Linked DNA regions of Synechococcus elongatus PCC 11801. The main gene of each other region encodes a partner of the protein of the gene in region 3 in a complex. Links are inferred from orthologs where the notes say so. Each region holds a gene or a part of one and is shown on either strand. Other genes may lie near its edges. The genes, in order: ndhC, DOP62_RS00260 and nuoH.

Region 1 (3,036 bases), 1.6 Mb from region 3 along the record:
GACGATGAGTGAGCACCAGCTCCACGAATTTTGCTGCAAGGAAAATGCTGCTCACTTCATCTTCTCTCTGAAATAGAAGGCTCCAGAAAAACGAAAAAGCTCCTCTCCACAGTGGAGAAGAGCTGGGGGAGCTAGCGATGCAGCTAAGAGCCTAGTAAGCGTCTTGCAGCTCGTAGAAATCGGGCGAGATATAGTCTTTGCGCAAGGGCCAACCCACCCAGTCCTCGGGCATCAAAATCCGCTTGAGATTGGGGTGTCCCTCAAACTCAATGCCGTACATGTCGTAGGTTTCGCGTTCTTGCCAGTCAGCCCCTTTCCAGATCCAATAGACCGACGGAACTTTCGGATCATTACGGGGCAAGAAGACTTTCACCCGTACTTCCTGCGGTTGGCTGGCGTTATCACTGACTTTCGTCAGGTGATAAAAGCTGACCAAGTCCTGACCGGGACCCTGATCATAGCCGCCTTGGCACTGAAGGTAGTTAAACCCATAGGCAAACAGGGCAGCTGCGATCGGTAGTAACACCGCGCGATCGACTTGGACGATCTCAACCCCGAGGTGATCACGCTCCAAGGCCGTGTTATCAAAGCCGTTTTCACTCAACCAACGAGAGACCGGGCCAGCTTCAACAACCGCTGTTTCTGGCGTTGGCGTCAACTCTTCAGCCACGATCGCGACCCTCCTTCTCAGTCACCGGCAGTTGCGGGGCAACTGCAGCGCCAGCCGCAGCTGGCAACGGACCGGCTTGGCGAGCCGCTGTCCGCCAATATTCCCCAGTCAGCAATGGCGCAGTCGGCTTCATCTGATGGGTGGTGCTGTAGTAGCGATGGGTCTGCAGCAGTTTGCCGCGCTCTTGAATTGAGTCGTTGGCAACCTTCTTCCGGAGCTTCACGATCGCATCAATAATCGCCTCAGGGCGGGGCGGGCAACCGGGGATGTAGACATCGACGGGCAGCAGCTTGTCGACACCGCGCACCGTAGTGGTGGAGTCGGCGCTAAACATACCGCCCGTGATCGTGCAGGCACCCATGGCGATCACGTATTTGGGTTCAGGCATTTGCTCGTAGAGCCGTACCAGCGCCGGTGCCATTTTCATGGTCACGGTGCCAGCGGTGATCAGCAGGTCTGCCTGACGGGGGCTACAACGGGGGACCAAGCCAAAGCGATCGAAGTCGAAGCGGGAGCCAATCAGCGCCGCAAACTCAATGAAACAGCAAGCCGTCCCATACATCAGCGGCCACAGGCTCGACAGACGCGCCCAGTTGTACAGGTCATCCAGCGTCGTCAGAATAACGTTTTCTGACAGACCTTGAGTGACTTCGGGAGGGGCAGCCGGATTGCGAATCTCGGCAGGGTTTGTCAGGACCATTCCAAGGCTCCTTTGCGCCATGCATAGGCTAGACCAACAACGAGGATCGTGATGAAGATCAACGCCTCGACAAATGCCAGTAACCCCAGCCGATTAAAGGCGACGGCCCAGGGATAGAGGAAGACGGTTTCTACATCGAAGATCACAAAGACGAGCGCAAACATGTAGTAGCGCACGTTGAATTGGATCCAAGCCCCTCCAATTGGCTCCATCCCCGACTCGTAGGTCGTCCGTCGCTCCGGTCCTCGGCGACCTGGTCGCAACAAGCGCGAAGCGGTCAGCGAGAGGATGGGAACCAGTGAGCTAATGAGCAGAAAGCCAAGCAAATATTCGTAGCCGCTGAGGACAAACACGCCAAACTCCAGGCTGCAGTCGCTGTTCTATTCTGCCATTGCCGTAAATCGGCTCCGCAGAAATGCCTACTCTACTGTAGCGATCGCTGTCCCTCGGCTCATGCCTGCAAGGATTGCGATCGCCAATGTTCTTCCTCGATCACGGCTAAGGGGCTTCCGGCGATTGGCTTATGATCGCCTTTAGTTCTGCGCGATCGCTTGCCAAGATCCTATGGATACACCTGAAGCTTCTACCCCGCCGGCCAACACTGCGCCTGATCCGGTAGAAGAGGGCACCCCCGAGGCAGCTACCGAAACGTCGGAGACGAAGCCACTCATCCTGCTCGACCGCCACGAGTGTCGGTCCTGTGGCTATATCTACGAGCCCAGTGAAGGAGAGCCTCGCCGTCAAATCGCTGCAGGGACTGTATTTGAAGACGTGCCTGCCAACTGGCGTTGTCCAATTTGTGGTAGCCCTCGGAGTCAGTTCCGCAACATCGGTCCCAAGGGTGTGCCCTCTGGTTTCAGTGAGAACTTGGGCTATGGCCTTGGCGTCAATACCCTGACTCCAGGCCAGAAAAACCTGCTCATCTTCGGTGCGCTTGGTCTTGCCGTTCTCTTCTTCCTCAGTCTGTACGGTCTGAACTAAATCGTTTAATCATCTCTTCGAGTCTTCGCACCATGTCATCGCTCCTGTCTCGATCGCGTATCGGCTGGTTGCTCAGCTTTTTGCTGCTGCCGCTGCTACTTTGGCTCCCAACTCCTGCTTGGGCAGCAGAGGCCACAACTAGCCCCTGGCAAGTGATCGACCTCGGCACTGAAAAAACCATCCTGGACATCGCTTTCACCAACAACAAACAGCACGGTTGGCTGGTGGGCACCGATCTTGCCCTCTATGAAACGCAGGATGGCGGACAAAGTTGGAGCGAACGCGCCCTCGATTTGGGTGAAGTCTATCGTCTGAACTCAATCAGCTTTAAAGGCGATGAAGGGTGGGTCGTGGGCCAGCCCTCGTTAATGCTGCACACCACCGATGGTGGCAAAAACTGGTCGCGCATTCCCCTCAGTGAGAAATTGCCAGGTTCTCCCCTGCTAATCACTGCATTGGGCAAAGGTGAAGCAGAACTAGCCACCGATGTTGCCGCCATTTACCGCAGTCGTGACGGCGGCAAGAGCTGGCAAGCACAGGTCGCAGATGCCGCCGGTGTTGCTCGATCGATCAGTCGGAGTCGCGATGGACGCTATCTCGCAGTCTCAGCTCGGGGCAATTTTTACTCGACTTGGAAACCGGGCGATGCAGCTTGGACTCCACACCAACGCACCTCATCTCGCCG
Region 2 (3,150 bases), 1.1 Mb from region 3 along the record:
CAGTTGCCAAAGTTCTGCACGAGAACTTTGGGATCATCAAAGGCACGATGACCACCACCCACAGCTACACGTTGGACCAACGCATCTTGGATGCCAGCCACCGCGATCTGCGTCGGGCACGGGCTGCTGCAGTCAACATCGTCCCGACCACAACGGGCGCTGCCAAAGCCGTTGCCTTGGTCATTCCTGAACTGAAAGGCAAACTGAACGGCATTGCGCTGCGTGTCCCCACCCCGAACGTCTCCGTGGTTGACCTCGTGGTTCAAGTGGAGAAGCGGACAATCACCGAGCAGGTCAATGAAGTCTTGCAAAAAGCTGCACAAACCACGATGAAGGGCATCATCAAATACTCTGATCTACCCTTGGTGTCTTCCGACTTTCGCGGCACGGACGAATCTTCGATCGTGGATGCCAGCTTGACCCTCGTGCTCGATGGCGACATGGTCAAAGTGATTGCTTGGTACGACAACGAGTGGGGCTACAGCCAACGGGTTGTGGACTTGGCGGAACTTGCCGCACGCAAGTGGGTAGCTTAAGGGTTGTCTGATCCCTCTTAAGGTTTAAGTGTCGGTAGCCTCCTGATGTCAGGGGGCTTTTTGTTTCTTCGTTCAGCAGCATTTACTGATTGAATGCCTCCAGTGCTAAGGCGGCATTTGAGATTCTTTTCGCCTGTCAAACGAAGGCTGAAAACATGATTCTGCTTTTGATCCCTTGGATTCGTTGGCAGAGCGAGGCCGGGACTCTTCAACTGCTATTTCTATCTGGGTCAGGAGTGAAGTTGCTTAGGTTCACCCCTAGTTCAGTCTGTTGACGATCGCAGTCTTCCTTGACCTCCCAGCCTGAACACAGATACAGTCGCCGTGCGATCGCGCCAAAATGACAGCGCTCAATGCTCTGTCTCCCGCGATCTCAATCTAGGAATTCGGCCACAGAACTTGGATTGGCCGAGAGAGATGTCAAAATTTACAGAAGTGATGATTAGGAGCGATCGCCGCATGGCTTTGCTGGAGACCCGCACCGAGCCAATGGTGCTCAACATGGGCCCGCATCACCCGTCAATGCACGGGGTTTTGCGCTTGATTGTCACCCTCGACGGCGAAAACGTCATCGACTGTGAACCCGTGATCGGCTATCTTCATCGCGGCATGGAGAAAATTGCCGAGAATCGCTCCAATGTAATGTTCGTGCCCTACGTCAGCCGCTGGGATTACGCGGCGGGCATGTTCAACGAAGCGATCACCGTCAACGCTCCTGAGAAGCTTGCCAATATCCCGGTGCCTAAGCGGGCCAGCTACATCCGGGTGATCATGCTGGAGTTGAACCGGATTGCGAACCACCTGCTCTGGCTTGGCCCTTTCTTGGCAGATGTGGGCGCTCAAACACCCTTCTTCTACATCTTCCGCGAGCGGGAGCTAATCTACGATCTTTGGGAAGCGGCGACAGGGCAACGCCTGATCAATAACAACTATTTCCGCATTGGCGGTGTTGCAGCCGATCTGCCCTACGGCTGGCTCGAGAAGTGTATCGACTTCTGCGACTACTTCGAAGCCAAGGTCGATGAGTACGAACGGCTGATTACCGATAACCCGATCTTCCGGCGCCGTGTCGAAGGGATTGGCTTGATCACCCGTGAAGAAGCCCTCAACTGGAGCCTCTCAGGGCCGATGCTGCGGGGGTCTGGCGTTAAGTGGGATCTGCGCCGCGTCGATCATTACGAGTGCTACGACGACTTTGATTGGGACGTAATCACGGCGGAGGAAGGTGATTGCTTTGCCCGCTATCGCGTTCGCGTCCAAGAGATGCGCGAATCGCTGAAGATCATTCGTCAGGCCTGCGCTAGCATTCCGGGCGGCCCCTACGAAAATCTCGAAGCGCGGCGGATAGCGGAAGGTAAAAAGTCGGAGTGGTACGGCCCCGACTACCAGTACATCAGCAAGAAAGTAGCTCCCACCTTCAAGATTCCGGCGGGTGAACACTATGTCCGTCTGGAAAGTGGCAAAGGGGAACTAGGCGTCTTCATCCAAGGTGCGGACGATATCTGCCCCTGGCGCTTCAAAATCCGTGCTCCTGACTTCAATAACCTGCAGATTCTGCCCCAGCTGCTGCAAGGGGTGAAGGTCGCCGACATCATGGCGATTCTGGGCAGCATCGACGTGATCATGGGTTCCGTCGACCGCTAGCCATACATCAGCTTGAGAAGCTATCAATTTCCAGCTATCTGATCAGAGTCAGCTGCGAAGTAGATAGCTTTTTAAGTGGTAGGGGCTGAAGGACAGGGATGCGGCCCAAGCGGCGAGACTGGAACGAGCTGAAAAGGCTGGAGTCATGGCTGACTATCAGTTTCAACGAGTAGTTCGCTTTGCAGATACGGATGCGGCAGGAGTTGTCTACTTTGCGCAACTTCTGTCAATCTGTCATGAAGCCTACGAAGCCGCGATCGCAGATCTCGGGTTTGACGTTCGATCCTTCTTCAGCGATCGCGGGACGTTGATCCTGCCGATTGTGCATGCGGGGATCGACTACCGTCGACCAGTTCACTGCGGCGATCGCCTGACGATTGATCTGCAGGCCACAGCCTTGAGCAGCGATCGCTTTCAAATTGACTATCAGGTTAGTTGCGAGGGGCAAGCTGTTGCGCAGGCACAGACGGTTCACCGCTGCTTAACCAGCCAAACTCGCAAGCGATCGCCGTTACCCGATCGCTTACAGACTTGGCTGCAGTCCTAGACACGGCGCTGTGTAATCAATCCCAGTAATTACCTTGAGCCAAAGCAGTTGAACTGTTCTGTTCATGATGGTCAGGTACGAATTAATCAGAGTCGATGACTAGCGCCATCGACTCGTTTTTGACGAACAAACAGCTCTGTCACACTGGTTCTAACAGACAGCGACTTTGAGCTCGTCAATTTTTTGCTGACACCGGCATCGACATCGACTGACTGAGATGACAGACTGCTCTACCGTTAGGCCTGATAGTTAACAATCCGAGCAAAGCTCTCAGCATCTAGACTAGCTCCACCCACAAGCGCTCCATCAATTTCAGGCTGTGCCATGATTTCGTCGATGTTTTCGGGTTTGACGGAACCACCGTACTGAATCGGCACATCGGCATCCTTGAGTTGGCTACGGATCAAACCAATGACGCGATTC
Region 3 (3,055 bases):
TCGGCGTCACGGCCCAAGGCGTTGAAAGCACGGTCAGACTGAGCAGCGCAAACAGACCACCACAAACCAGAACCGTTAGCCCTTTGCGCAGCCAGTTAAATTTCAGCGGTCGGAAGTCTTCCCGTTTGTTGACCAACATGATCGCAAACAGGATCAAGACGTTGACGGCACCGACGTAGATCAGCACTTGGGCAAAGGCTACAAAGCTGGCATTCAGCAGCAGATAGAGACCCGCAATACTGATGAAGACACCGCCCAGTAAAAAGGCTGAGTAGACAATATTGCTGGCAAGAACGACCCCCAAGGCCGCCAAAACCACCCCAGCCGTCAGGATGATGAATGTAACTAGTTGAACGCCTTCGGCAAGAGTCACGGTTTAGTTCTCCTCGGTAGCGGCAGCAGCCTGCTTGTACTGATCGACGAGTTCTTCGGGACGCTGACCCGCCCGTGGACGATCGTCCGCCACCACGTGGGGGTCGTACTCACCTTTCGGCAGGTAAGCGAATTCGCGGAAGGGCGTCACCATCGGATCATCCGTCACTTTGTAGGGCAGACGACCCAAGGCAACGTTGTCGTAGTTCAGCTCATGGCGATCGTAGGTCGCTAGTTCATACTCCTCGGTCATCGATAGGCAGTTGGTTGGGCAGTACTCGACGCAGTTGCCACAGAAGATGCAAGCCCCAAAGTCGATGCTGTAGTTCTTGAGGTCTTTCTTCTTCGTCTCTTTGTTGTAGACCCAGTCCACTACCGGCAGGTTAATCGGGCAGACCCGTACACAGACTTCGCAGGCAATGCACTTATCGAATTCGTAGTGAATCCGGCCGCGATAGCGCTCCGACGGAATCAGCTTTTCGTAGGGATACTGCACCGTCACCGGACGCCGCTGCATGTGGTCAAAGGTGACCCCCAAACCCTGGCCGATCGCCTTGGCCGCCTGGAGACTTTCCTTGGCGTAGTCTCCGACTTGCTTCAGAAATTTCAGCATGATCGTGTTCCTTCAGAAACCTCAAGAGAAGACCAAGACGCACTAACCACCAAAGGCGACAGGGAAGGTTAGTTTCAACGCTGCAGTCACTAGCAGATTCACCAGCGAGATCGGGAGTAGGAACTTCCAGCCCAGATCGAGGAGTTGGTCAATCCGCACCCGTGGAACCGTCCAGCGCAGCAGAATCGCCGTGAACACCAGCAGATAAGCCTTGAGGACAGTCATCGTAATCCCCAGCGCCGCTGTCGTGATCTGCAGAATCGGATTTGCAGGATCCACACCAATCCAGCCTGCAAGGCGATCGAGGGGAATCGGGAACTCCCATCCGCCCAAATAGAGAATGGAAACCAGCAGGGCCGAGAGAATCAGGTTGACGTAGGAACCAACGTAGAAGAGGGCGAACTTCATGCCGGCATATTCGGTTTGATAGCCAGCGACCAACTCTTCTTCGGCTTCTGGCAAGTCAAAGGGCAAGCGCTCACACTCTGCCAGCGCTGCGATCCAGAAGATGATGAAACCCACCGGTTGCCGCCAGATGTTCCATCCCAAAATGCCGTAGCCCGACTGCTGATCGACGATATCGATCGTGCTCAGCGAATTGGACATCATCACTACCGCCAGCACTGCGAGAGCTAGCGGAATCTCGTAGCTAATCGACTGCGCTGCCGCCCGCAAGCCACCCAAGAGCGAGTACTTATTGTTCGAGGCATAGCCCGACATCAACAAGCCAATCGGCTGAATACTGGAGAGCGCAATCCAGAGAAAAACGCCAGCTCCGACGTTCGTAATGATCAGTTCTTGCCCAAAGGGGACGATCAGGTAAGACAAGAAGACAGGGATAACAACCAGCGCTGGACCAATCGTGAACAGGAAGGCATCGGCTTTGGCTGGAATGATGTCTTCCTTCAAGATCAATTTCAGACCATCCGCCGCTGATTGCAGAACCCCTAGCGGGCCGGCATACTCAGGGCCAATCCGTTGCTGCACCGCAGCAGAGATTTTACGCTCTAGCCAAACGGTGACAAGCACCCCGACTGTTGCCGCGATGATCATCAGCAACATGGGCAAGGGCATCCAAAGAAGCTTGGCAAGGCCCGGAGAGAGCCCCAAGGCTTCCAGAGATTGAATGAATGTGCCTTGGAGGTCGATCCCTCTGTCCATGGCTACTCCACTGCTGCTGATCATGGGTCACGCATCGCTGTTAATCGCTGCTGTCGCAAGATCAAACAGGCTTTTGTGACTGTTGCTCAGTATATCTGCAGGCCGATCGCCCACCCCGCCAAACTGAGCACTTTTGCGGATTTTCAAGATTGGAAGTTGCTATCCAGAGGATTCAAAAAACTGTTCATTCGAGCGAGCTCAGTGCGATCGCCCTTCGAGTTCTCCCGCGATCGGGCTTCACTCGAAGTAGTCGAAGGCCTTGTAGCCCGCTTTTTTGATTAGGGCATCACGTTCTGCAAGCTGCAGATCCTCCTGCATCATCTCGCGCACAAGCTGCTCAAAACTGATGCGAGGTTCCCAACCCAACTGCTGCTTCGCCTTAGAGGGATCACCGAGCAGTGTCTCCACTTCAGTGGGCCGGAAGTAACGGGGATCGATCGCCACGATCGCCTGACCCGTAGCTGGATTGATGCCCTTTTCCTCGACCCCACTGCCTTCCCACGCGATCGCGAGTCCGACTTCTGCCGCTGCGGTTTCTACAAACTGGCGCACAGAATACTGGACACCGGTGGCGATTACATAGTCATCAGGTTGCTCTTGCTGCAGCATCAACCACTGCATTTCGACATAGTCGCGGGCATGCCCCCAGTCTCGCTTAGCGTCTAGATTGCCAAGGTAGAGGCAGTCCTGTAGCCCCAGTTTGATGCGGGCGAGGGCACGAGTGATTTTGCGAGTAACAAACGTTTCCCCGCGCAGCGGCGACTCGTGATTGAAGAGAATCCCATTGCAGGCATAGAGCCCATAGGCTTCGCGATAGTTAACGGTAATCCAGTAGGCGTAGAGCTTGGCAACCGCGTAGGGACTACGGGGATAGAACGGCGTTGTCTCAGTTTGAGGAATCTCTTGAAC

The links.
Region 1: the proteins of nuoH (region 3) and ndhC are in contact, whole or in part, in a cryo-EM structure (PDB 6KHJ), measured with the Thermosynechococcus vestitus proteins. The link is inferred for Synechococcus elongatus PCC 11801 from one-to-one orthologs. Residues at the interface, in WP_126985484.1 of Thermosynechococcus vestitus: Gln8, Lys26, Trp29, Leu30, Pro33, Met34, Met37, Leu38, Leu83, Ile84, Phe85, Lys86, Glu87, Asp88, Val89, Leu90, Pro91, Ala92, Thr100, Ala104, Val107, Ile108, Phe111, Leu112, Tyr114, Ile115, Ile125, Ser126, Leu128, Phe133; in WP_126986108.1 of Thermosynechococcus vestitus: Gly6, Tyr7, Glu8, Tyr9, Phe10, Gly12, Phe13, Leu14, Ile16, Cys17, Ser18, Pro21, Ala24, Leu25, Ala27, Ser28, Leu31, Arg32, Pro33, Ser35, Arg40, Leu41, Thr42, Thr43, Tyr44, Glu45, Ile51, Gly53, Ala54, Trp55.
Region 2: the proteins of nuoH (region 3) and DOP62_RS00260 are in contact, whole or in part, in a cryo-EM structure (PDB 6ZJN), measured with the Thermus thermophilus proteins. The link is inferred for Synechococcus elongatus PCC 11801 from one-to-one orthologs. Residues at the interface, in WP_096411122.1 of Thermus thermophilus: Ala224, Glu225, Gln226, Glu227, Ala295, Trp297, Phe298, Arg299; in WP_223903221.1 of Thermus thermophilus: Pro35, Ser36, Asp139, Gly141, Ala142.

Annotation. Positions count from the first base shown.
Region 1 is NZ_CP030139.2:2,666,382-2,669,417, reverse strand. Bases 43-2,925 are described here. They hold ndhC (NADH-quinone oxidoreductase subunit A), read right to left. Parts: upstream 1,724-2,925; coding sequence 1,361-1,723; downstream 43-1,360. Other genes in these bases: DOP62_RS13325 (photosynthesis system II assembly factor Ycf48), read left to right, coding at 2,384-2,925; DOP62_RS13330 (rubredoxin), read left to right, coding at 1,935-2,351; DOP62_RS13340 (NADH dehydrogenase subunit K), read right to left, coding at 663-1,370; DOP62_RS13345 (NAD(P)H-quinone oxidoreductase subunit J), read right to left, coding at 152-670. Also shown: DOP62_RS13350 (hypothetical protein), read left to right, coding at 1-2; more of DOP62_RS13325, read left to right, coding at 2,926-3,036. UniProt on the Escherichia coli protein: NDH-1 shuttles electrons from NADH, via FMN and iron-sulfur (Fe-S) centers, to quinones in the respiratory chain. The immediate electron acceptor for the enzyme in this species is believed to be ubiquinone.
Region 2 is NZ_CP030139.2:48,938-52,087, reverse strand. The notes cover bases 91-3,087. They hold DOP62_RS00260 (NAD(P)H-quinone oxidoreductase subunit H), read left to right. Parts: upstream 91-995; coding sequence 996-2,180; downstream 2,181-3,087. Other genes in these bases: tpiA (triose-phosphate isomerase), read right to left, coding at 2,964-3,087; DOP62_RS00255 (acyl-CoA thioesterase), read left to right, coding at 2,326-2,727; DOP62_RS00265 (type I glyceraldehyde-3-phosphate dehydrogenase), read left to right, coding at 91-536. Also shown: more of DOP62_RS00265, read left to right, coding at 1-90; more of tpiA, read right to left, coding at 3,088-3,150.
Region 3 is NZ_CP030139.2:1,099,086-1,102,140, reverse strand. The notes cover bases 88-2,989. They hold nuoH (NADH-quinone oxidoreductase subunit NuoH), read right to left. Parts: upstream 2,147-2,989; coding sequence 1,028-2,146; downstream 88-1,027. Other genes in these bases: gmd (GDP-mannose 4,6-dehydratase), read right to left, coding at 2,384-2,989; ndhI (NAD(P)H-quinone oxidoreductase subunit I), read right to left, coding at 377-985; DOP62_RS05275 (NADH-quinone oxidoreductase subunit J), read right to left, coding at 88-373. Also shown: more of DOP62_RS05275, read right to left, coding at 1-87; more of gmd, read right to left, coding at 2,990-3,055. UniProt on the Escherichia coli protein: NDH-1 shuttles electrons from NADH, via FMN and iron-sulfur (Fe-S) centers, to quinones in the respiratory chain. The immediate electron acceptor for the enzyme in this species is believed to be ubiquinone.